DNA from 3 places in the Terrabacter sp. NPDC080008 genome. Region 2 is predicted to be linked to each of the others. Evidence: predicted binding sites of a transcription regulator. Region 2 holds the regulator's gene; each other region holds the start of a gene.
What was found. The regulator LexA, encoded in region 2, represses DNA repair genes until DNA is damaged. The targets are predictions, from matches to a motif close to TCGAACANNTGTTCGA.

Region 1 (7,543 bases), on a different contig from region 2:
GCGGATGCACCTCACCGACCCTTGAACCGTCCCACGACCCGCAGCGTCATCGCAGGAGGACGTCGGTGCTCGGCGCCCACGACGAGGAGGTCATCATGCGTCCCACACTGCGTCCCACCACGGGTCCCTCGACGATGGTCACCGCGGCCGTCGCCACCGCCGTACTGCTCACCGCCGCAGCGTGCGGCTCGACCGCTCCGCAGCCCTCGACGTCCGCTGCCGCACCGGCGGCCGGAGGGGCCGCGACGAGCGCGGCCACTTCATCCTCCAGCCACGAGGTGTCGGCGCTCAAGGCGAGCTCGACATCCCTCGGCAACGTGGTCACCGACGGCCGGGGGATGACGCTCTACCTGTTCACCAAGGACACGAAGGGCACGACGAAGAGTGTCTGCACGGGCCAGTGCCTCGGCTACTGGCCGCCCGCCATGGTGGGCTCCACGGCCCCGAAGGCCACCGGCGTCAGCGGTACCGTCGGCTCCATCTCGGCCCCGGGCGGTGGCAAGCAGGTGACCCTCAACGGCTGGCCCCTCTACTACTACGCCCAGGACCAGGCGCCCGGCGACGTGCTCGGTCAGGGCGTCATGAACATCTGGTGGGTGGTCGACACGAGCGGCAACCCGATCAAGGGCTCCGGCAGCTCGAGCACCAGCACGAGCGGCGGATCGGTCGGCGGCTACTGACACCGCGCGAGAGCGCGGCCTCGTGTCGCCGAGGGGGCGTATGCCGTCAGGTCGCCGCGCGTCCTAGCGTGGGGGCCATGTGCCCTCCCGCCATGCCGAACCCGGCCCAGCACCCCGTCACCGGTGGCCTCTTCCTCTCGCCGGTGCCCGCGGGGTCGGGCTGGCCGGGTGACCCTGCGACGGCGGAGACGCCCGTGGCCACCACCCCGGCTCAGGTGCGGCGCCTCGCGAAGGGAGCGGACGGCATACCCGAGCTCGATGCACGGGTCAGCGTGTGCCGTGCGTGCCCGCGGCTCGTCGAGTGGCGCGAATCCGTTGCGACACAGGGGCGCCGGGCGGCCTTCGCCGACCAGCCCTACTGGGGACGGCCGGGCCCGTCGTTCGGCGACCCCGACGCCGAGGTGCTCATCGTGGGGCTCGCGCCGGCGGCCAACGGCACCAACCGCACCGGGCGGATGTTCACCGGCGACCGCTCCGGCGACTGGTTGTACGCCGCCCTGCACCGCGCGGGCTACGCGAGCCAGCCGACGTCGGTGGCCTCGGGCGACGGCCTCGTGCTGACCGGGCTGCGGATCGTCGCGACGGTCCGGTGCGCCCCGCCGGCGAACAAGCCGACCACGGAGGAGAAGGCGACGTGCGCGCCGTGGCTCGACCGGGACCTCGAGCTGGCCGAGCCGCAGCTGCGCTCGATGCTCGCGCTCGGGTCGATCGGCTGGGACGCCGCGCTCGGCGCCGCGCGCCGACGTGGGTGGCTGGTGCCGCGGCCCAAGCCGCGCTTCGGTCACGGAGCCGAGGCCGTGCTGCGGACGGCGGCCGGCCGACCGGTGCGGCTCGTCGGTAGCTACCACGTGAGCCAGCAGAACACGTTCACCGGCAAGCTCACCGAGGCGATGCTCGACGAGGTCATCGCCCGGCTGTGACTCCCGTCGTGGCAGGCTCCTGCGCCATGACGAACACCTCGGAGTACCGGTCGATCGTCGGCGAGGCCGACGCGACCCTCGACCAGCGACTGTCCGACGAGCTGGATGCGGTCAACGCCGCTGCCACCGCCGGCACCCCTGCGGCACGCGAGCTGACCGTCCGGATCCTCGACGACTCTGGCGAGCTGGCAGCGGGCGTCAGCGGCTGGACGTGGGGTGTGGCCGCCGGCATCGGGATGACCTGGGTGCGGGCCGATGCTCGAGGCCGGGGCCTCGGCGAGCGGCTGCTCGCTGACTTCGAGGCCGAGGCCCGCTCGCGGGGCTGCACGCACGTGTTCGTCACCTCGTTCACCTTCCAGGCGCCGGGCTTCTACGAGAAGCAGGGCTACCGCAAGATCTTCCGCTGGGAGGGTGTGCCGACTCCCGACGCCGCGGACGTGCACCTCCGCAAGGAGCTGTAGCGACCGACGGCCCGGGTCGGCTCAGTACCCCAACAGGCTCAAGGGGCTCACGCCCACGACGAGGAGCAGGGTGCTGGCGGCGACCACGCCGCCGACGGCAGCCGCCAGCAGGGCGCTGGCCCAGGCAGGCCAGCGTCGGTCCGTGCTGCGCAGCAGCAGCCTCAGCATCGCAGCCGTGCCTGCGACGTCGACGAGGCAGCCGACGACCAGCGCCCTAGCGTATCGGCCGGGTTCGGGGGCAGCCACGGAGCCGGGATCCATGACCTGGAACGTGCCGTAGAGCATGGCGTGCATCAGGAGCGCGGCCCAGGCCAGAGCGCCAAGTCCGACGAGCGTGAGCAGGACGAAGCCCGTCGCCCACCACACCGGTGCCGTCCGCCGGTGACTGAGTCCCGCACCTTCGGCCCCCGATTCGGAGATCCCTGTCCCTTCCACGGTGCCCACCATGCCGTCTTGCCGAACCAGCAAGGGTTGGAGTGTGCAATTCGGTGGCGGTTGCGGCCGTTTCTGCTCGGCCGGGCGGCCTCAAGCGGGAGTGAAGTCGACGAGGTGCAGGTGCAGCGGACCGCCGGGCGGAGCAGGGTAGCGGCGGCCGAGGCGCGAGGGTGGCCGCGGTCTGCCGTGCGTGACGGCCGTTCCGGTGTTGGTGTCGGTGTCGGCGATGACGGTGAGCTCAGGCTGGGCCGGCCGTCGCGGGGGTTGGGGTGGGCCGATGAGCAGGCCGGTGCGGGTCTCGAAGATCAGGCCGTCGGGTTGGGTGGGGTCGCCGGTGATCGTGAACTCGCCGCGGTGGTGCCCGTCGTGGTGAAACGGGCACAGTCCCAGCAGGTTGGTCAGGTCCGTGGGGCCGCCGTCGCGCCAGTGCACCAGGTGGTGGATCTCGAGGTTTCGGGTGGCCCCGCAGCCGGGGAAGCGGCAGCCGCGGTCGCGGTCGAGCACCAGAACGCGGGTACGGTGCGGCACGACGCGTTGGGCACGGCCGACGTTGACCGGGTGGCCCTCGCTTTCCCAGACCGGGGTGAGAGTGCCGTCGCAGGTCAGGCCGTTGACGATGTGCTGGGGGAGGCGGGGACGCCCGGTGAGCCAGCCGCCGTCGGTGTCCAGGTGCACCTGCACCCGGTAGCGGCTCCGCCGCGCACCTCCGGTCGCCGGGCTTCCGCTGCTTCCGCGGTTGCCGGTCGTGCTGCTGTCGGTGGTGCTGCTGCCGGTCGTTCCGGCGGCGTCCAGAGAACGGGCGGCTACCAGTGCCAAGGCGTCGGCCCAGGTGACGCGGGGCGGGCCACCGTCGGCGGGGCACCGGCGTGGGTCGAGGACGTCGCCGTTGAGGGACTGCCGGTCGGGCGCAGTCCCGGGCGGGGTGACGGCGTGGAAGAGGTGGTCCTTGGCCTCGACGAGCGCGGCCTCGATGAGGGCACCGACCTCGGCGGGGGCGTCGTAGCGCAGCCGGAACCGACCGTCGGCGTCGTAGCCCATGGACAGGTGCGCCGGCTCCACCGGCTCCTGCGCAGAGTTGCTGGACTTCGTGTTCGTCGCTTCGGTGTCGTCTGCCCCAGTGCCCTCCGGCTCGAAGTGCCCGGGTTCGGCGTCGTCCGGTTCCGCCTTGCCCGGCTCGCGGTCCTCGGGTGACTCGGGGACCAGCTCTCCCGCCGCGTTGAGGGTCGGGTCGGGGAGGGTGAAGTCGTAGCGGGTGACGGTGCGCTGCAGCTGGGTCACGGTCGCCTGCTGTGCGAACTCGGCCACCGTTGCGTCGAACTCGGCCGGCGTGTGCCGAGCGACGACTGCCGCCTGGTCGAGACTGATGCGCCCGTCGCGCAGCGCCGCCGTGGTCTCCGGCAGCTCACCGGCGCGACGCGCCACCAGCAGCACTGCTGCCGCCTGGCCGCGGGACAGTCCCGCGCGGAGCATCAGCCAGTGTTCCGGAGACCGTAGACCCGCGGCCTGCCAGGAGCCCTCGGCCAGGACCGTGGCGACGAAGTCGACGAGTCGAGCGTGCGCGTCGTGCAGATCGGCGGCCAGGGACGCGACGTGGTCCCAGTCCTCCTCGATCCGCTCTGCGCTCTGGCTCATGGGCCAATCGTACATCAGTTCGAATGATGGATCGAGGGTTTCTCGCACCAGTTCAATTGCGCTGCAAGCAAACTCGCCATCTCCGAGCCGCGCCGATGGCTGTGTCGGGTGTGCCTCCCGTGACGCCTATCGCCGCTTCGAGGGCAGTGTCGGTTAGCGTGGATGCATGGCCGGTCAGCCGTACTGGGAGAGCCCCGTGGAGAAGCAGATCCGCGAGGCGCAAGAGCGTGGCGACTTCGACAACCTGCCCGGCGCCGGCAAGCCGCTCGACCTCAGCGACTCCGGTGACCCCGACTGGTGGGTCAAGCGGTTCGCGGCCCGCGAGAACCTCGACCTCGGCGGTGCGCTCCCGGGTCCGCTCGCGCTGCGCAAGGAGGCCGCCGGCTACCCCGAGTCCCTCGTCGACGTGCGCACCGAGGCCCAGGTGCGCGAGATCATCGAGGACTACAACACGCGCGTCCTCGCCGACCGGATGCGGCCGGCCGTGGGCAACCTGCCGCCCCTCATCGCCAAGACGCTCGACGTCGACGAGATGGTCGAGCGGTGGCGGCCGTTGCGCGCCGAGCTCGAGGAGCAGCAGCGCCGAGCCCGGGAGGAGCGGGCCGCCGCCCGCGCCGCCGAGCTCGCTGCCCGGCCGTCGTGGTGGCAGCGCCTGCTCGGCCGCGGGTGAGCGCTCAGGTCGTCTCCGCATACGGCGTCAGGTCGGCGATCGAGTCGACGATGCGGCTCGGCCGGTAGGGGAAGTGCTCGACCTGCTCTCGGCTCGTCGAGCCGGTGAGGACGAGCACGGTGCGTAGGCCCGCCTCGAGACCGCTGATGATGTCGGTGTCCATGCGGTCGCCGACCATGACGGTGGTCTCCGAGTGCGCGTCGAGCCGGTTGAGGGCGCTGCGCATCATGAGCGGGTTGGGCTTGCCGATGTAGTAGGGCTGCCGACCGGTCGCCGTCGAGATGAGCGCCGCGACCGAACCGGTGGCGGGCAGCGTGCCGTAGGGGCTCGGTCCGCTCGGGTCGGGGTTGGTGGCGATGAAGCGGGCGCCCTTCTCGATGAGGCGGATCGCGCGCGTGATCGCCTCGAAGGAGTAGGTGCGCGTCTCGCCGAGCACGACGTAGTCCGGGTCGCGGTCGGTCATGACGTAGCCGACGTCGTGCATCGCCGTCGTCAGCCCCGACTCTCCGACGACGTATGCCGTCCCGCCGGGACGCTGCTCGGCGAGGAACTGCGCCGTGGCCAGGGCGGAGGTCCAGATCGACTGCTCGGGCACGTCGATCCCGCTCATGAGCAACCGCGCCCGCAGGTCGCGGGGCGTGAAGATCGAGTTGTTCGTCAGCACGAGGAAGGGCCGGCCGGACTCCTTGAGCGCCTTGACGAACTCGGCGGCCCCCGGGATCGCGTCCTCCTCGTGGACGAGGACACCGTCCATGTCGGTGAGCCAGGTCTCGACGTGTCGGTGATCGGGCCGGTGATCGGTCATGGGCCCATTGTGTCGGGTGGCGGCGCTACCGTCGCTGGATGGGACACGGGATGACATCAGGCACGTCACGGGGGCTCGTCCAGGTCGCCCAGCACGCCGACGACCTCGGCCGGGCGACCGACTTCTACCGCGACCTGCTCGGCGCCGAGCCGCTCGCCACCTACGACCCGCCGGGGCTCGTCTTCTTCGACGTGGGCGGGGTGCGGCTCCTGCTCGACCAGGGCGCACCGAGCGCGCTGCACTACCTGCGCGTCGACGATCTGCCCAGCACGGTGGAGCGGCTGCAGGCGGCCGGTGTCGAGGTCCGCGCCGACCCGCACGTGATCTTCGGCCACGACGACGACACGCTCGGGCCGGCCGGCACCGACGAGTGGATGGCGTTCGTCGTCGACTCCGAGGGCAACCTCGTGGGTCTCGTCGAGCAGCGTCCGCGCGGCGGCCCGCTCAGCTGACGCGGACTGTCGAAGCGGAGCCTGCCTGTTCGTGGAGTCAGTGAGGCCGCACACCCGGTGCGACCCGACACCGAGATGAGACGGCCGGCCGATGCCGGCCCGAGGAGGGCACCATGACGACCTACCTGATCAGCCTGTTCTCACCCGACGGCCCGCCGCCCGAGGAGGTCGACCTGCGCCAGGTCATGGCCGACCTCGAGGTCGTGAACGCCGAGATCCGCGCCGCGGGCGGCTGGGTCTTCGCCGGGGGCCTGGGTGAGCAGGCCGCAGCGACGACGATCCGCAGGCGCCGCGGCGGCGACGCGGTCGTCACCGACGGGCCCTTCGTCGAGGCGAAGGAGCACCTCGGCGGCCTGTCGATCGTGCGGTCCGACGACTACGACGTCGTGCTCGGCTGGGCCGAGCGGATCGCCGGGGCCACCGGGCTGCCCGTGGAGGTGCGCCCCTTCCAGGGGGAGGACGAGCCGGGCCAGGCACCCACCGACCGGTGACGCCCGGCGGCCGCAACTGACCGGCGGTAACCTGCGGTCATGAGCACCTCGCTGTCCCCGGCGCCCCCGGACCTCGCCTCCTCGTGGGGCGGAACCAGCCACACGATCGACCTCGACGGGCCGGTGCACTGGGTCGACTTCGGCGGCCCCGCCGGCACGCCGGGGCCCGAGACCGCAGGGCCGCCGGTCGTGCTGATCCACGGACTCGGCGGCTCCTGGCTCAACTGGGTCGGCATCGCGCCGGCCCTCGCCGAACGCCACCGGGTCGTCGCGATCGACCTCCCCGGTTTCGGGCTCACCCCCGCACACGGGCGCGACACGAGCGTCAACCACAACGCCGCGGTGCTCAGCCGCTTCGTCCACGAGGTGCTCGGCGAGCCCGTCGTGCTCGTCGGCAACTCGATGGGCGGCATGATCAGCCTGCTGCTGACCGACCGTCGCCCCGAGCAGGTGGTCGGCCTCGCGCTCGTCGACCCGGCGCTGCCCAACCCGGGCGCCCGGCCCGACCCCCAGGTCGCCGCGACGTTCGCCATGTATGCCGTCCCGCGGGTCGGGGAGCTCGTGCTCACGCGCTACAACAGCCGGTTCACCGACCGGCAGCGCGTGCACGGCACGCTGGCGCTGTGCTTCGCGGACACGACCCGGGCCGATCCGGCCGTCACCGAGGCCAACGTCGAGCTCGCGGCCTGGCGGCGCTCCCTCCCCAGCCCCGAGGCGGAGTTCCTGGGCGCCGCCCGGTCGCTCCTCCGCGTGCTGCGCGGACGGCGGGACTACGACCGGATCATCCGCGAGGTCGACCGGCCCGTCCTGCTCCTCCACGGCACGAAGGACCGGCTCGTGCCGATCTCGGCCGCGCGGCGGGCAGCGCGGCTCAACCCGGCCTGGCAGACGGCATACCTCGACGGCGTCGGGCACACGCCCCAGCTCGAGGTCCCCGACGAGGTGCTCGGGCACCTCAGGCCCTGGCTCGAGACGCTGACCTGAGCGGGCGCCCGCG
Region 2 (7,543 bases):
GTCGGTCAGGGTCATCTCGGTGGCCTCTCGTTCGGGGTCGACTCGGGATGGTTCGGTGCCCGACTCGTTTCGGATGGGTGCACCGCGAGAGTGCCCTTCAGGGAGATACCCCGACAGCTGCCTCCCTCCGTCGGTCGCCGGCCGCGACCAGCCCGTCGTGTCCCAGCACGGCCGCCCCCACGCCGCCGAAGTACATGTGCGGACCCGGATAGGCATGGGAGGCAAGGCCGCTCGCCTCGACGGCCGCGGCGATCTCCTCCGACGGCTCGTGCTCGATCCGCGGGGTGCCGTCGTCGAGGAAGTGCACGTGCAGGCGGGGTGCGTCGATGGAGTGCTGCAGGTCCTCGCCGCGCAGCAGGCCCCTGCCGAGCACCTGCATCAGCGCCGTCGTGATCCGGTCGGCCCCGGGAGACCCGACCGCGAGAGCCCCGCCGGTCGCGCTGCGGCCGGTCGTCGGCGCCATGTTGGAGGCCAGCCGGGTGCCGGGTGGCACCGCGTGCAGCCCGAGCCGGTTGAGCTCCGGCTCGCCGAGGGCATTGTTGAGCAGGATGCCCGTCCCGGGGATCACCATGCCGGCGCCGTAGCCGGCGGACATCGTGATGGCACAGGCGTTCCCGTGCTCGTCGACGGCCGACACGTGCGCGGTCGAAGCCGAGGTGGGAAGCCCCGCCAGGCCGTGGCGCTCGACCGCCTCGAGCAGGGCGTGGCCGTCGGCGTCGAGGTCCGTGGAGCGGTCGTGGACCGAGAGGCGGTAGGCGAGCACCGTCCGCTGGATGTCGATGACCTCGGCCCAGGTCCAGTGCTCGTGGCGGGCCAGCTGCCCGAGCATCGCCGCGAGCATGGGGCCGCCGACCGACGGAGGCGGGTTGAGGGCCACCTGGAAGGAGCCCAGCGTCCGCAGGACTGGCGTGCGCACCACCGCTTCGTATGCCGTGAGGTCGGCTTGGGTGACGAGGCCGCCGTGCGCGGCCATGCACTCCGCGAGGACCCGGCCCACCGCCCCGGTGGTGAACAGTGAGGCGCCTTGTGCGGCAAGCAGATCGAGGATGTCGGCGAGGTCCGGGTTGAGGGCCGTCTCGCCGGGTTCGAGCGGGCCGCCGTCGGCGCCGGTGACGAGCGCGTGGGCCTCGGGATCCTCGCCGAAGAGGGAGTCGCGCACGAGCCCGAGGTAGAGGGCGGCGGAGGCGCCCGTGCGGTAGCCCTCTCTGCAGGCACGGGCGGCGGGCTCCACGAGCCGGCCCCAGGGAAGGCTGCCGAAGCGGTCCCTGGCGAGCGAGAGTGCCTGCACCGCACCGGAGTTGGCGACGGAGCCGTGGCCGGCGCCGATGGTGATGCCGCCGCCGTAGTCGGTGCTGACCTGGCGCACGCCCCGGCCGAACGCGGCCGGGTCGAGACCGCGTCCGGGCATCTCGACGTTGCCGTCGACGACGACCGGGTCGCCACCGGCGGGCCAGATGCTGACGAAGGCGCCGCCCATGAGGCTGACGATCCCCGGCTCGGTGCTCATCGCGGTGACCGCGGCGGCCACCGCGGCGTCCACGGCGTTGCCGCCCTCGGCAGCGGCTTCGAGCCCGGCGGCCAGGGCGCTGGGCCCGGGGGCAGCGACGGCGACGCGAGTCACGAGTCGGCTCTGCCGCTCGCGTGGTACTCGGCGTTGGGCACGAAGCCGAGGGCCGTCGAGACCCGGTTGGTGAGGTTGAACATGCCGACCACCTGGACGAGCTCGAGCACCTGGTGGTCGTCGAGCCCGACGGCGCGCAGCGGTTGAAGGTCGGCCTCGGTGACCTCGGCCGGGTGCAGCGTGAGCTTCTCGGCGTAGGAGGCCATCGCATACTCCCGCTCGGGCAGTCCCGCCTGGCGCCAGTTGGAGGCGACGAGGTCTGCCGTGACAGCCTCGCCGGTGTACTCACGGAGCGCGGCGCCGTGGCTGACCTCGCAGTACGTGCAGCGGTTGACGCTGCTGACCACGACGGCGAGCAGTTCGCGATCGGCGTTGCTCAGGTGTCCCTCCTTGTTGACGAGGAGGTTGAAGTAGCCCCACCAGGCGAGGAACTGCTCGCCGTTGAGGGCCTGTGCCCGGAAGACGTTGGGCACGAAGCCGAAGGCCTCCTGCGCCTTGTCCCACAGGCGGCTCACGCCCTCGGGGACGTCGTCGCGCCCGGGCACGGGCAGGTAGGAGATGCGGTCGCGGTCACCCATGGGCCCACCGTATGCCGGGTGGTGCCGGCGCGCTCGCGCGTGACGCGGCGGGTCGACCCCGCGACGTGGTCGAGCCGTCCGGCCCGGTGTCAGGCCGTGGCGCCGGCGAGCTCGGCGGGGGAAACCGTGGGGTCGGCGCCAGCCGCCTCGCAGAGGGCGTCGAGCGCTGCCGCCACAGCGGGCACGCGCTGGAGGTCGGGAGTGGTCACCGCGAGGATCTGGCGGCGCGAGGCGGGCGAGAGCGGCAGCATCGCCACCTGGTCGTGCTTGGCGGCGTTGAGGATCAGGTCGGGGACGAGGGCCACCCCCAGCCCGGCGGTGACGAGGCCGAGCTGCGCGACGTAGTCCTCCGTCTCGAAGGCGACGTTGGGGCGGAAGCCCGCCGTGTCGGCGAGGGACAGCAGGTGGCCGCGACAGCGGGGACAGCCGGCGATCCACTCCTCGCTCGCGAAGTCACCGAGGGTCGCGGCCTCGTCGTGGGCGTGCGGGTGGCCGCCGGGGACGACGAGGCGCACCTCGTCGTCCATGAGGCGCCGCGTGACCAGGAGCGACAGGTCCTCCTCGAGCTCGCCGAGCTCGGCGCCCTCGTAGGCGAAGGCGACGGCCACGTCGCAGTCGCCGTTGCGCAGCGCGGCCAGCGACTCGGGCGGCTCGGCCTCGGTGAAGGTGACGGTGATGTCGGGGTGGCGTGCCTTGAGGATTGCCAAGGTGCGCGGCACGAGCGTCGCCGACGAGCTCGGGAAGGCCTGAAGTCGGACCCGTCCGGCACGCAGCCCGGCGATAGCGGTGATCTCCTCCTCGGCGGCGTCGAGGGCCGCGAGCACGCCCACGGCGTGCCGGGCCAGCACCTGGCCGGCCTCGGTGAGGCGGACCTGGCGCCCGTAGCGCTCGACGAGGACGGTGCCGGTGCGCTGCTCGAGGCGGCGGACCATCTGCGAGATGGCCGGCTGGGTGAAGCCCAGGGCGTTGGCGGCGCTGGTGAAGCTTCCCTCGTCGGCAATGGCCTTCATGACCCGCAGGCCGGCAGCATCGATCATGCACAAAGCATAACGGACGATTATGGAAGTAGGGCGGTGCCGCGCTTTTCGACCCGGCCGGGGGCAGACGTAGGCTGACGACGTGCAGCAGCCGAACGGCATACCCCCGCAGTCGACCGCCGCGACGGGCACGACCCGGCTGTCCACGACCCGGACCCTCCCGCTCGAGACCCACGACCTCGGCACCTTCGAGGACCTCGTCGACCTCGTCAGTGGCGGCGGGGTCGTCGTGCTGTCGGGGGCCGGTCTCTCGACGGAGTCGGGCATCCCCGACTATCGCGGCCCGGACGGGACCCGGCGGGTCGAGCCCATGACGTACGGCGAGTTCGCTGGCTCCAGCGAGGCGCGGCGGCGGTACTGGGCGCGCAGCTACATCGGCTGGCAGCGGTTCAATGCGGCCGAACCCAACGAGGGCCACCGCGTCGTCACCGACCTGCAGCAGGGCGGCTACGTGGGACCGGTCATCACGCAGAACGTCGACGGCCTGCACCAGGCGGCCGGTGCCACCGACGTCGTCGAGCTGCACGGCTCGCTCGATCGCGCCGTGTGCCTCACCTGCGGGGAGTACACCTCGCGCATCGGGCTGCACGAGCGAATGACACAGGCGAACCCCGGGTTCATGGAGCGCTTCGCCGAGGCGGCCACGGCCGTGGGCTCGCAGTGGGGAGAGCAGGTGCGCCCCGACGGTGACATCGTCCTGGCCGACGCCCTCGTGGAGTCCTTCCACGCGCCCCGCTGCCTCGTGTGCGGCCGCGACACCGTCAAGCCGGACGTCGTCTTCTTCGGTGAGTCGGTGCCCAAGGCGCTCGTCGAGCGGTGCTTCAGCCTCGTCGAGGCCGCCGGTGCCGTGCTCGTGCTGGGATCGTCGCTCTCGGTGATGAGCGGCTACCGGTTCGTGCGCCGGGCGCACCAGAGGGACGTGCCCGTCGCGATCGTGACCCGCTCGGCGACCCGCGGCGACGGCGAGGCGACCCTGCGCCTGCACGCCCCGCTCGGCCCCACCCTCACCCGACTGCGCAACGGGCTGGGGCACTGAGGCGTGCGCCGGCCGATCCTCGCCCGGGTCACTCGGCGGTCGGGCCCGCGGCGCGCGCCTCGGGCCCGTGCGCATCGCGCAGGTCCCACAGCTCCTTGGTCTGCACGCCCCAGTACGTGCCGAACAAGGCGATGATGATCACCTCCGAGACGAGGACGAGGTGGTCGAGGCCGGCCACGCTCACGGCGGTGAGCACGGCGGTGCCCAGGGCCACGGCGAGGGCCACGGCGAGGGTGATGTAGATCCGCTTGTAGACGGAGCCGCGACCGTCGGCCCGGCCCTGGTGACGCTCGTCGACGCGCAGGGCACTGAGTACCATGACGGCGATCACGCCGGCGACCATGGTGGCGGCCGCGATCCCGTGGCTGAGGGCGATGAAGCGGTCGCGCAGGGCGAGGAAGAGGACCAGCTCACCGAGCACGACCGCACCGCAGGCGATGCTCACCACGACCGAGCGCACGGTGCGTCGGGCGCGCGCGGCCGCCCGGCCGGGACGCTGGAGCCAGGCGACGACACCAGCCGCGAGGACGGCGACGACGAGCAGCGACCAGATGTTGTTGCGCACGGCGGCGGCGATCTCGGGTGCCGTCTGGGTGTATGCGTTGGGCCCGCACCGCCCGTCGGGCTCGGTCGGGACCAGGGCCACGACGAAGGCCATCAGGCCCGAGAAGTTGAGCAGCACGTCCTCCTCCGCCGAGTGCCCCTTGTAGGCGATGAGGTTGGCGCCGAGGGCGCAGAGGGCCCCGACGAAGATGCCGCGGGCAGGGGTGTAGTAGTACGCGCTGATGGAACCCAGCCAGCAGGAGTGCCCGGTCTCCCACCACCACTGGTAGCCGACCGACAGCAGCAGCATGAGGAGCAGCCCGATCATCGCCCCCCGCAGGTAGCGGTAGGTGAGGACGACGTCGCGCGTGCGCTCGTGGGCCATCGGGCGGCCTGGTCCGCGTCGCAGCCGCTCAGATGCGGCGCAGCACCGCGGTGACCTTGCCGAGGATCGTGGCGTGGTCGCCGTCGATGGGGGAGAAGTCGGGGTTGTGCGGCATGAGCCACACGTGGCCGTCCTTGCGCTTGAACGTCTTGACGGTCGCCTCGTTGTCGAGCATCGCAGCGACGACGTCACCGTTGTCGGCGTGCTGCTGCTGGCGCACGACGACCCAGTCACCGTCGCAGATCGCGGCCTCGACCATGGAGTCGCCGGTGACCTTGAGGAGGAAGAGCTCGCCCTCGCCGACGAGCTGGCGCGGCAGCGGGAAGACGTCCTCGACGACCTGCTCCGCGGTGATGGGCACCCCGGCGGCGATCTGCCCGAGCACCGGCACGTACGAGGCCTGCGGTCGGGCATCGCCCGAGTCGGTCTCGGTGTCGTACTGGTCGCCGCCTGGGCGGGCCGGCTCGCCGGACCCCGCGCGGTAGCCGAGGTCCTCGGCCTTTGCGTCGGGGGAGACGACCTCGAGGGCGCGCGGACGGTTCGGGTCGCGGCGCAGGTAGCCCTTGGCCACGAGGGCGTTGAGCTGGTGGGAGACGCTCGAGGGACTGGCCAGGCCCACGGCGTCGCCGATCTCTCGCATGCTCGGCGGGTAGCCACGCCGGTCGACGGAGTTGCGGATGACCTCGAGCACGCGCCGCTGGCGGACGGTCAGGCCGTCCCCGTTCTCGCGGTCGGGGAGCTCGGTCACGCCCATGGTGTTCCCTTCGTCGGCTCTCGTTCAGACCGCGGCTGACTCCCCGGATGTCGCTGTGTCGGGACCAGTGTCAGTGGTGGCTGCTGAGGTGTCTGATGTGAGCACAGACTACGAGTTTCGAACACAGTTGCCAAACATGTGTTCGATGCGTGTCTCGACTTCGTCGCCGAGGCGTGCTAGAAATCGTACAGACGTTCTATCGAACACATGTTCGCCGGATCACGAGCAAGGGGAGGTCACCATGAGCGCCGTCGTCGTCGAGGACGTTCGTCAGGCCGGTGTCGAGCGGAAGGCCCGGCGTCACGTCGAGCAGGGTGTCGGGCGGGGTGTCGAGCGGCACCTCGTGCTCGTTCCAACCGGCCGGGATGCAGTCCTCGCCCGCCGTGCCGGTGGCCGTGCGGCCGACGCGGAGCGCGTCTGCGGCGCCGCACCCACGATGCGGCTGACGCGTTTCGGCCGCCTCGTGCGCACTGTGCTCGTCGCCGGCGTCATCGCCGTTCTCGGCGTCGGTCTCGCGGGCCAGCTCGCCTCGGCCAGTGGGGATGCCCGCACGATCACCGTGCACGCGGGCCAGACCCTGTCCGGCATCGCAGTTCGCGAGCTTCCCGAGCTGTCCGTCACCGACGGCGTCGTCGAGCTGCAGGTCGCCAACGGCCTGAGCACGTCACAGATCCACGCGGGGCAGCAGCTCGTCATCCCCGCCCACTGACGGGCGCACGCCCGTCCCCCAGATCGGCCGCGTTGGCTCCACCTCTGCGGCTGGCGACTGCGGCGCTTCGACCCCGCCGTGGCCGCCCCCGGACGCCGCATCCCCTGCAGGGGGTGCGGCGTTCCTGGATCAGGCCTCGTCGATGTCGTGACCGCTGGCGTGATTGCTCTTGGGAGGGTTGTCGTGGTCGGTGTCGTTGCTGGTGTACCTGTTGGGGTCGCCGTCGTGGTCCTCGCCGGGCAGCTCGAACCACACGTTCGTGCCCTGCCCCTCGACGCCGCTGATCCCGATCAGGCCGCCGTGGGCCTCGATGATCCGCCTGACGGTTGCGAGCCCGATGCCGCTGCCCTCGACGGAGCTCTTCGCGTCCGGTGCCCGGTGGAAGAGCCCGAACACCGTCTCGCGGTCCTGTTCGGCGATCCCGATGCCGTTGTCGCGGACCTGGATGCGCCAGGACCCGCCCCGGCGTTCGGCGCTCACGTCGACGACCGGCGCGGCGTCCGGGCGGGCGTACTTGACGGCGTTCGAGACGAGGTTGAGCAGGACCGAGTACAGCTGTTGCCGGTCCACGGACACGGTCGGCAACCGGCCCGCACTCACGGTCGCCCCTGCGCTGCCCAGCGTCGGCGCGAGGTCCTCGAGCACCGAGGCGAGCACGTCGCCGAGATCCGTCGGGCTGCGCTGCAGCTGAGCGCCCACCAGTGCATACGCGAGCATCTGGTCGATCATCCCGGCCATCCGGGTGGCGGCACGGTGCGCCGTCGTCACCAGGCGCTGGGCCCACTTGTCGTCCTTGACCGAGTCCTCCTGCCCGAGCAGCTCGGTGCTGGCCATGATGGCGGTCAGGGGCGTCCGCAGGTCGTGGCTCACCTGGCCGGTG
Region 3 (7,543 bases), on a different contig from region 2:
CAGTCGCGGGTGGCAGACCGCTGGCCCGCGCCCGGGCCACGACCTCGGCGTCAGCGAGGGCGGCCGCAGCGCGGGCCAGACGGTCCTGCGAGGTCTCCTGGTCGGAGGAGCCCATGATCAGAAGTCGACGGGCACGTCCGCGACCTGGGCGGGCTGGTCGACACGGGGACCGACCCCCAGCTTCTCCTTGACCTTCTTCTCGATCTCGTCGGCGAGGTCGGGGTTGTCCTTGAGGAAGTTGCGGGCGTTCTCCTTGCCCTGACCGAGCTGGTCGCCCTCGTAGGTGTACCAAGCGCCGGCCTTGCGGACGAAGCCGTGCTCGACACCCATGTCGATCAGGCCGCCCTCGCGGGAGATGCCCTGGCCGTAGAGGATGTCGAACTCGGCCTGCTTGAACGGCGGGGACACCTTGTTCTTGACGACCTTGACGCGGGTGCGGTTGCCGACCGGCTCGGTGCCGTCCTTGAGGGTCTCGATGCGGCGCACGTCGAGGCGCACCGAGGCGTAGAACTTCAGCGCCTTGCCACCGGTGGTGGTCTCGGGCGAGCCGAACATCACGCCGATCTTCTCGCGGAGCTGGTTGATGAAGATCGCCGTCGTGCCGGTGTTGTTGAGGGCACCGGTCAACTTGCGCAGCGCCTGGCTCATCAGGCGGGCCTGCAGACCGACGTGGCTGTCGCCCATCTCGCCCTCGATCTCGGCGCGGGGCACCAGGGCCGCGACCGAGTCGATGACGATGATGTCGATGGCGCCCGAGCGGATGAGCATGTCGGCGATCTCGAGGGCCTGCTCACCGGTGTCGGGTTGGGACACGAGCAGGGCGTCGGTGTCGACGCCGAGCTTCTTGGCGTAGTCGGGGTCGAGCGCGTGCTCGGCGTCGATGAAGGCGGCGATGCCGCCGGCCCGCTGCGCGTTGGCCACCGCGTGGAGCGCGACCGTCGTCTTGCCCGAGGACTCCGGGCCGTAGACCTCGATGACGCGGCCGCGCGGCAGTCCGCCGATGCCGAGCGCGACGTCGAGCGAGATCGAGCCGGTCGGGATGACCTCGATGGGCGGCCGGACGTCGTCGCCGAGGCGCATCACCGCACCCTTGCCGTAGCTCTTCTCGATCTGGCCCATCACCGAGGCGAGGGCCTTGTCCTTGTCCTTCTCCTGCACCGATGCCATGTCGGTCACCTAACTGCCGTCTGCGCTGCGGTCGTCTACCTTCGACCCGGGCGACGGCTTCGAATGAGATCGAATGAGATTCGCTGTCGGGTCAGACGTTAGGTGCCGGCGCCGACATCGGGTGGACCACGAGACGGCCTGTGGACGATGCGGGTGGTGGCGCAGGACCTGTGGACAACACACTACCGAACACGTGTTCGAAATGCGCACCCGACACGCCGGTCAGCGGCTCGACCGGCCGCCCTGCCCCGCCTGCCCGCCCTGCGCACCGCGCGCCACCCGGGTGTCGCGGCCGAGGCGTCGCTCCGGCGGCACGTCCATGTCGACGCAGATCGCCTCCCACACCTCCCGCGGCGGCTCGCCGTCGGCGAGCGCCTGCACCACCGTGCGGTTGCCCAGCGCACCCAGCACGTGGTCGCGGGCGAGCGACCCGGCATACGCCGCGCCGAACTCGTCGTCCATCAAAGTCCAGAAGTGGCTGATCCGCACCCCAGCAGTCTGCCACCGGCCACGGCGGAACCGGGACGCTCGCTCCCGGCGTCGCAAGATCACGCAACCGGCCACGGGGTTCCCACGCGGCCGGTATGGTCCATTCGTCCCGCGCCGACGCGCGCGGCCCATCGACTCTTCAGGGGAGCACAGCATGACCGAGCCCAATTCCGGGGGCAGCCAGCCCTACACCTATCCGGTGCCCGCCGGCACGGCGCAGACGGTGCCCGGGGAGGTGTCCCTCTCGGACGACCCCCAGTCGCCGACTCCGGGTGGCCGCAGGCGTCCCGCCCTGCTCGTGGGCGCGCTCGTCGCGGCGCTCGCCCTCGGCGGCGCCGGGGCGCTCGCCTTCCAGAAGCTGAGCGGCGGAGGGTCCCAGCCGGCAGAGGTCCTGCCCGGCGACGCCTACGCGTACTTCCGCCTCGACATCGACCCGTCCGCCGGGCAGAAGATCGCCGCCGTGCGCTTCCTCGGCAAGCTGCCGCAGGTCAAGGACACCCTCGACACCGACAACCCCCGCAAGAAGCTGTGGGACCTCGCCGCCAAGGACGCGAAGAACAGCTGCGTCTCCAAGTTCGACTTCGACAAGGACATCGCACCCTGGCTCGGGGACCGCGTGGGGGTCGCCGTGCGCCCCGGCGGCACGAAGAAGGACCCGAACTTCGCGATCGCCTTGCAGGTCAAGGACGACGGCGCGGCGAAGGACACGCTGACGCGCCTGTTCGCCTGCAGCAAGGACGGAGCCGACGTGCGCATGCGGGGCGGCTACGCCATCGTGACGGCCCCGGGGGCGGGAGACGCCACCCTCGCGGCCGTCGACAAGGGCTCGCTGGCCACCAACACCACCTTCACGCAGGACATGGCGGCCCTCGGCGAGCAGGGCGTCATGTCGGGCTGGTTCGACATGGGCAAGGGTGCGAGCGAGATCCAGAAGCTCGGCGGCACCGCCGCGCTGGGCACCCTCGGTGACATGGGCAGCATGGGCTCGATGACGACTGCGGCCGGCGCCAAGGGGCGCGTCGCCGTGGCCGTGCGCTTCCAGGCCGACTACGTCGAGCTGGCCGGCGCCGTCCGCGGGGCCGACGGGTCGATGACGGCCAAGGGCGACGGCGCGGAGCTCGCCTCCCTGCCGGCGAACACCCTGGCGGCCATCAACATCTCCGGCGCGGACCAGATGCTCAAGAACGGCTGGCCGACTCTCGAGAAGCAGCTGCAGGGCCTCGGGTCCGCCGGCACCGGCTCGAGCGACATCACCGGCGAGATCGAGCAGCAGCTCGGGATGAAGCTGCCCGACGACCTCGAGATCCTCCTCGGTCGCTCGTTCACCCTGGCCATGCCGGGCCAGACCTTCGGGTCCGACATGCCCACCATCGGGGCCAAGGTCCTCACGAGCGACGCCAAGCGCGCCGACGAGCTCGTCGGTCGGCTCCTCGAGACCGCCGGCGCGCCCAGTGGCACCCTGACCCACAAGGCCGACGGCGACAAGCTGTTCGTGGCGACGACGCCCGGCTACGCGGACGACCTGCAGGCGGGCGGCAAGCTCGGCGACACCGACGCCTTCAAGCTCGCGGTCGGCGACGTCAGCCGCTCCAACGCCACCCTGTTCGTCGACCTCGACAAGGTCGACGACCTCGTCAAGGGGCAGGTGCACGGCCAGGCCAAGTCGTTCCTCGAGTCCCTGCGCGCCTTCGGCGCCAACGCCTCCTCGACGGGCAGCGGCGAGGGCACGTTCACGCTCCGTCTCGTCGGCGACTGAGCCACGCAACACCACGAAGGGCCCCGCTCCGGCGGGGCCCTTCGTGCGCGCGGGTCAGCCCGCCGTGACGAAGCCGGAGATGCCGAAGCCGCCCGTCGTCGGAAGGCGGATCTGGTTCTGGCAGTAGGAGACTCCGCCGACGACCGGAGAGGCCACCGACCACCAGCCGGCATCGAGGTCGCTCACCTCGGTCGTCGGCTCCGCAGCGACGAGCGCCGCGGCGGCCCCGACGCCGATGTGGCTCTCCATCATCGAGCCGACGATGGTCCGCAGGCCCTCCTCGTGCGCCCGGCGCAGCATGTCGCGTCCCACGGTCAGCGAGCCGCACTTGGCGAGCTTGACGTTGACCAGGTCGGCGGCCCCCAGCCGGATGATGCGCTCGAGGTCGTAGGGCCCGTAGCACGACTCGTCGGCCATGACCGGCAGCCCGACGCGCTCGCGCACCCAGGCGAGTCCCTCGACGTCCTCGGCGACGACGGGCTGCTCGACGAACTCGACGCCGAGGTCGGCGACCTCGAGGGCCCGGATCACCGCGACGGCCTCCTCGCGCGTCCACCCCTGGTTGGCGTCGAGGCGGATGGCGACGTCGGGACCGACGGCCTCGCGCACCGCGGCGACACGCTGCACGTCGGTGCCGGCGTCGGTGCCGACCTTCATCTTCAGGGTGGTGAAACCGTCGGCGACGCGGCTCCGGGCCGTGTCGGCCAGCGCATCCGCGGCGCCCGCCGAGAGCGTGACGTCGGTCGTCAGCAGATCACGTATGCCGTCCGCCCGGGTCGTCAGGACCGCCGCGACGGAGGTGCCCTCCGCCTGCGCGAACAGGTCGTGCAGGGCCGCGTCCACCGCCGCCTTGGCGCCGAAGTTGCGGGCCACGGCGCGCTGCACGACAGCACCGGCCGCCGCCAGGTCGTCGCGGTCGTCGAGGCGCCGGCCCACGACCGCCGGGGCGAGCATGAGCTCGATGCAGGCGGTGGCGCTGGCCAGGGACTCGCCGGTGACCTGCCAGACCTGCGGGGCCTCCCCCCAGCCGGTGCGGCCATCGCTGTCGGTGATGGTGACCACGACGGTGTCGGTGGTCTCGGTGCGGCGCAGCGACGTCACGAAGGGCGTGTGCAGTCGGACGGACGAGCTGGTCGTGGTGACGCGGTCGATCGTGGTCATGCCTGCCCCTCCCCCGCCGGGTGCTCGGCCGCCCACACCTCGCGGGCCACCTCCGCCACGAGCGCTGCGGCTGAGGTCTCGTCGAGGTCGACGGTCGTGCAGACGGCGAGGACGAACGGGTCCTCGCCCACCGGGCGCACGAGGGCGACGTCGTGCGAGACGCCGGGGATCCAGCCGGACTTGCTCGCCGTGGGCGTCCCGGTGGGCAGGCCGGCCGGGACCTGGTCGACGTGCACCTGGCGGCTCAGCAGCTCCTCGACCGGACCGAGCACGGCCTCACCGCCGAGAGCCTGCTCGCGTCGGCCGACGGCGGCCATCACGAGCCCGAGGTCGGCGGCGGTGACGGTGTTCGTGATGCCTGCCTGCCGGGCCACCGCGTCCTCGATGCCTCTTGCCACGACGGTCGCCGGGGAGCAGCCCACGATGCGCAGCACCTCGGCCACCTCGCCGAGGCCGACCACGTCGATGAGCAGGTTGGTGGCGATGTTGCTCGACTGGGTGATGGCCGCTTCGGCCAGCTCGAGGACCGTGCGCGTGGCGCCCACCGCACCCCAGGTCTGCGGGTCCTGGTCCTCGGACTCGTCGAGCGAGAAGGGGGACCCGTCGAGGACCGAGGCGAAGGTGGCGGTGACCTGCACCGGCGCGGCCAGGTCGATCTCTCCGCGGGCGACGCGCCGGAACGCTGCGATGACCAGCGGCAGCTTCATCGTGGAGGCCGCGTAGTGCGGGGCGAGGGACGAGCGCTCGTAGCGGGAGCGGCCGTCGAGGTCACCGAGCCAGACGGAGACCACCGGGTCCGGGTGGTCCCCGTCGCGCAGGTGCCCGGTCAGGCGGGCGATCGCGTCGTCGAGGCGTGGGTCGAGCTCGGTCTGCAGCGCTGGGAGTGGGGTCGGCACCCCAGAAGGCTAGAAGATCAGGCGGCGGAGGCGGACACCACGTCGCTGCTGGGGACCGGCAGCGCGACGGTCGGGGCGAGCCCCTCGCTCTCGGCCATCCGGTTGGAGACGTCGACGAGCACCTCGGACAGCGGCAGCCGCAGCGCCCCGCAGATGGAGGCGAGCAGCTCGGAGGAGGCCTCCTTCTCGCCACGCTCGACCTCGCTGAGGTAGCCGAGGGAGACCGATGCCGTGGCGGACACCTCGCGGAGGGTGCGGCCCTGGGCGCGCCGGCGCTCGCGCAGCACGTCGCCGAGCTCGCGTCGCAACAGTGTCGTCATGCCGTCCTCCTTCAGGTCGCTGGTGTCGTGCGGTCGGAAGCAGAGCCACCGCCGGGGTGACCCGACAGGCCTACCGTACCCCGAGCCGCCGACGGCGTGGCAGGGGTTCGGGTCGTGGCGCCGATCTCGTCCACCGCGAGGCGGATGACGGCCTCGACGGTCGCCGAGCGGATCTGCGCCCTGGTCCCGTTCAACTCCAGGGGGCGCGTCACTGTTCCCCGCGGACCGGCCACCGCGACGTGCACGGTGCCCGCGGGCTTGCCCTCGCTGGGTCCGGGGCCCGCCACCCCGGTGGTGGCCAGGCCCCACGTGGACCCGAGCCTGCGGCATACGCCCTCGGCCATGGCCACCGCCACCGCGGGATCGACGGTACCGACCCGGGCGACCAGCTCGGCGGGGACGTCGAGGAGCAGGGTCTTGACGCGCGCGGCGTAGGCGACCACGCCGCCGAGCAGCACCACCGAGGCACCGGGGGTGTCGGCGATGGTCGCCGACACGAGGCCGGCCGTGAGCGACTCGGCGCACGCCACGGTCTCGCCCGAGCCGGTGAGCAGCGCCACGAGGCGGGCACCGGGCGTGGGGTCCTCGCCGGCGTGGGCGTCAGTCGGCGCGGCCATGTCAGTCCAGGTTGGCCGGACGCCCGGGCGGGGTCGTCTCCCCCGCGGCACCGGTCACGGGGTCGGTGTCCTTGGCGGCACGACGAGCGCGCGTGCGCTCACTCGTCTCGCGCAGCCGGGCGGCCTTGAACACGTAGTCGATCCCCGTGACGACCGTCAGGACGAGCGCCGCGCCGAGCACGACGTAGGACACGAACAGCCACACCTCGCCGAGGGGCAGCACCCACAGCGGGAAGGTCAGTGCGCCCAGCGACAGCGTCTGCAGCATCGTCTTGAGCTTGCCGCCGCGCCCTGCCGGCATGACGCCGTGGCGGATCACGACGAACCGCATCACGGTGATCCCGATCTCGCGCACGAGGATGACCACGGTCACCCACCACCAGACCACGCCCAGCACCGAGAGCCCGATGAAGGCGGTGCCCGTCAGGGCCTTGTCGGCGATGGGGTCGGCGACCTTGCCGAAGTTGGTGATCTCGCCGCGGCGGCGCGCCAGCTTGCCGTCCACGCCGTCGGTCACGGCAGCGAGCGCGAAGACGACCCACGCCCAGAACCGCCACCACGGCTCCGAACCGCCGTCCTGGAACAGCAGCACGGCATACACGGGGACGAGCAGGAACCGCAGCACCGTCAGGGCGTTCGGCAGGTTCCAGTCGGTGGGACGGGGCGCCGGCCCCTCCCCCCGGTGGAAGGTCTGTGGCGTCATCGCGGCTCCGCGAGCAGGTCGATCCCCTCGGTGCCGACGACGACGGCCTCGACGAGCTCGCCCACTGCGGGAACCGGCGCCCCGTCAGGCACCTGCACGATGGTGACCCCGTCGACGTCGGGGCCCTGGAAGTCGGCGCGACCGATGACCGACCCGTCCTCGTCGTCGATCTCCTCGACGAGGACCACGACGTGCTCGCCGATGCGCTCCTCGGCCCGCTGCGCGTTGAGCTCCTCGACGAGGCGGGTGAAGCGGTCGAGGCGCTCGGCGACGACCTCAGGAGCGAGGTGTCCGGCATACCCCTCGGCCTCGGTGCCGTCCTCGTCGGAGTAGCCGAACACGCCGACGACGTCGAGGCGTGCCTCGGTGAGGAAGGCCTCGAGCTCGTCGAGGTCGGCCTCGGTCTCGCCGGGGAAGCCGACGATGACGTTGCA

Region 1: a site for LexA is predicted at 4,136-4,151, ahead of AB0316_RS02920 (DUF222 domain-containing protein). Genes of this name have one in related genera too.
Region 3: a site for LexA is predicted at 1,353-1,368, ahead of recA (recombinase RecA). Genes of this name have one in related genera too.

The regions. Positions count from the first base shown of each region.
Region 1 is NZ_JBFBLC010000001.1:615,971-623,513, forward strand. Features, by position in the region: gene AB0316_RS02900 (hypothetical protein) at 96-680, shown strand; gene AB0316_RS02905 (uracil-DNA glycosylase) at 758-1,600, shown strand; gene AB0316_RS02910 (GNAT family N-acetyltransferase) at 1,627-2,061, shown strand; gene AB0316_RS02915 (hypothetical protein) at 2,083-2,427, opposite strand; gene AB0316_RS02920 (DUF222 domain-containing protein) at 2,587-4,128, opposite strand; gene AB0316_RS02925 (DUF1992 domain-containing protein) at 4,295-4,798, shown strand; gene AB0316_RS02930 (HAD-IIA family hydrolase) at 4,803-5,603, opposite strand; gene AB0316_RS02935 (VOC family protein) at 5,642-6,055, shown strand; gene AB0316_RS02940 (YciI family protein) at 6,169-6,546, shown strand; gene AB0316_RS02945 (alpha/beta hydrolase) at 6,586-7,530, shown strand.
Region 2 is NZ_JBFBLC010000006.1:263,119-270,661, forward strand. Features, by position in the region: gene AB0316_RS17420 (cyclopropane-fatty-acyl-phospholipid synthase family protein) at 1-15, opposite strand, end outside; gene AB0316_RS17425 (gamma-glutamyltransferase) at 98-1,621, opposite strand; gene AB0316_RS17430 (peroxidase-related enzyme) at 1,618-2,199, opposite strand; gene AB0316_RS17435 (LysR family transcriptional regulator) at 2,289-3,236, opposite strand; gene AB0316_RS17440 (Sir2 family NAD-dependent protein deacetylase) at 3,319-4,272, shown strand; gene AB0316_RS17445 (hypothetical protein) at 4,301-5,200, opposite strand; gene lexA (transcriptional repressor LexA) at 5,229-5,954, opposite strand; gene AB0316_RS17455 (LysM peptidoglycan-binding domain-containing protein) at 6,196-6,663, shown strand; gene AB0316_RS17460 (GAF domain-containing sensor histidine kinase) at 6,793-7,543, opposite strand, start outside.
Region 3 is NZ_JBFBLC010000012.1:39,037-46,579, reverse strand. Features, by position in the region: gene AB0316_RS20845 (regulatory protein RecX) at 1-115, opposite strand, end outside; gene recA (recombinase RecA) at 118-1,167, opposite strand; gene AB0316_RS20835 (DUF3046 domain-containing protein) at 1,390-1,656, opposite strand; gene AB0316_RS20830 (DUF3352 domain-containing protein) at 1,811-3,412, shown strand; gene AB0316_RS20825 (dipeptide epimerase) at 3,467-4,573, opposite strand; gene AB0316_RS20820 (serine hydrolase) at 4,570-5,469, opposite strand; gene AB0316_RS20815 (helix-turn-helix transcriptional regulator) at 5,487-5,789, opposite strand; gene AB0316_RS20810 (nicotinamide-nucleotide amidohydrolase family protein) at 5,801-6,406, opposite strand; gene pgsA (CDP-diacylglycerol--glycerol-3-phosphate 3-phosphatidyltransferase) at 6,408-7,109, opposite strand; gene rimO (30S ribosomal protein S12 methylthiotransferase RimO) at 7,106-7,543, opposite strand, start outside.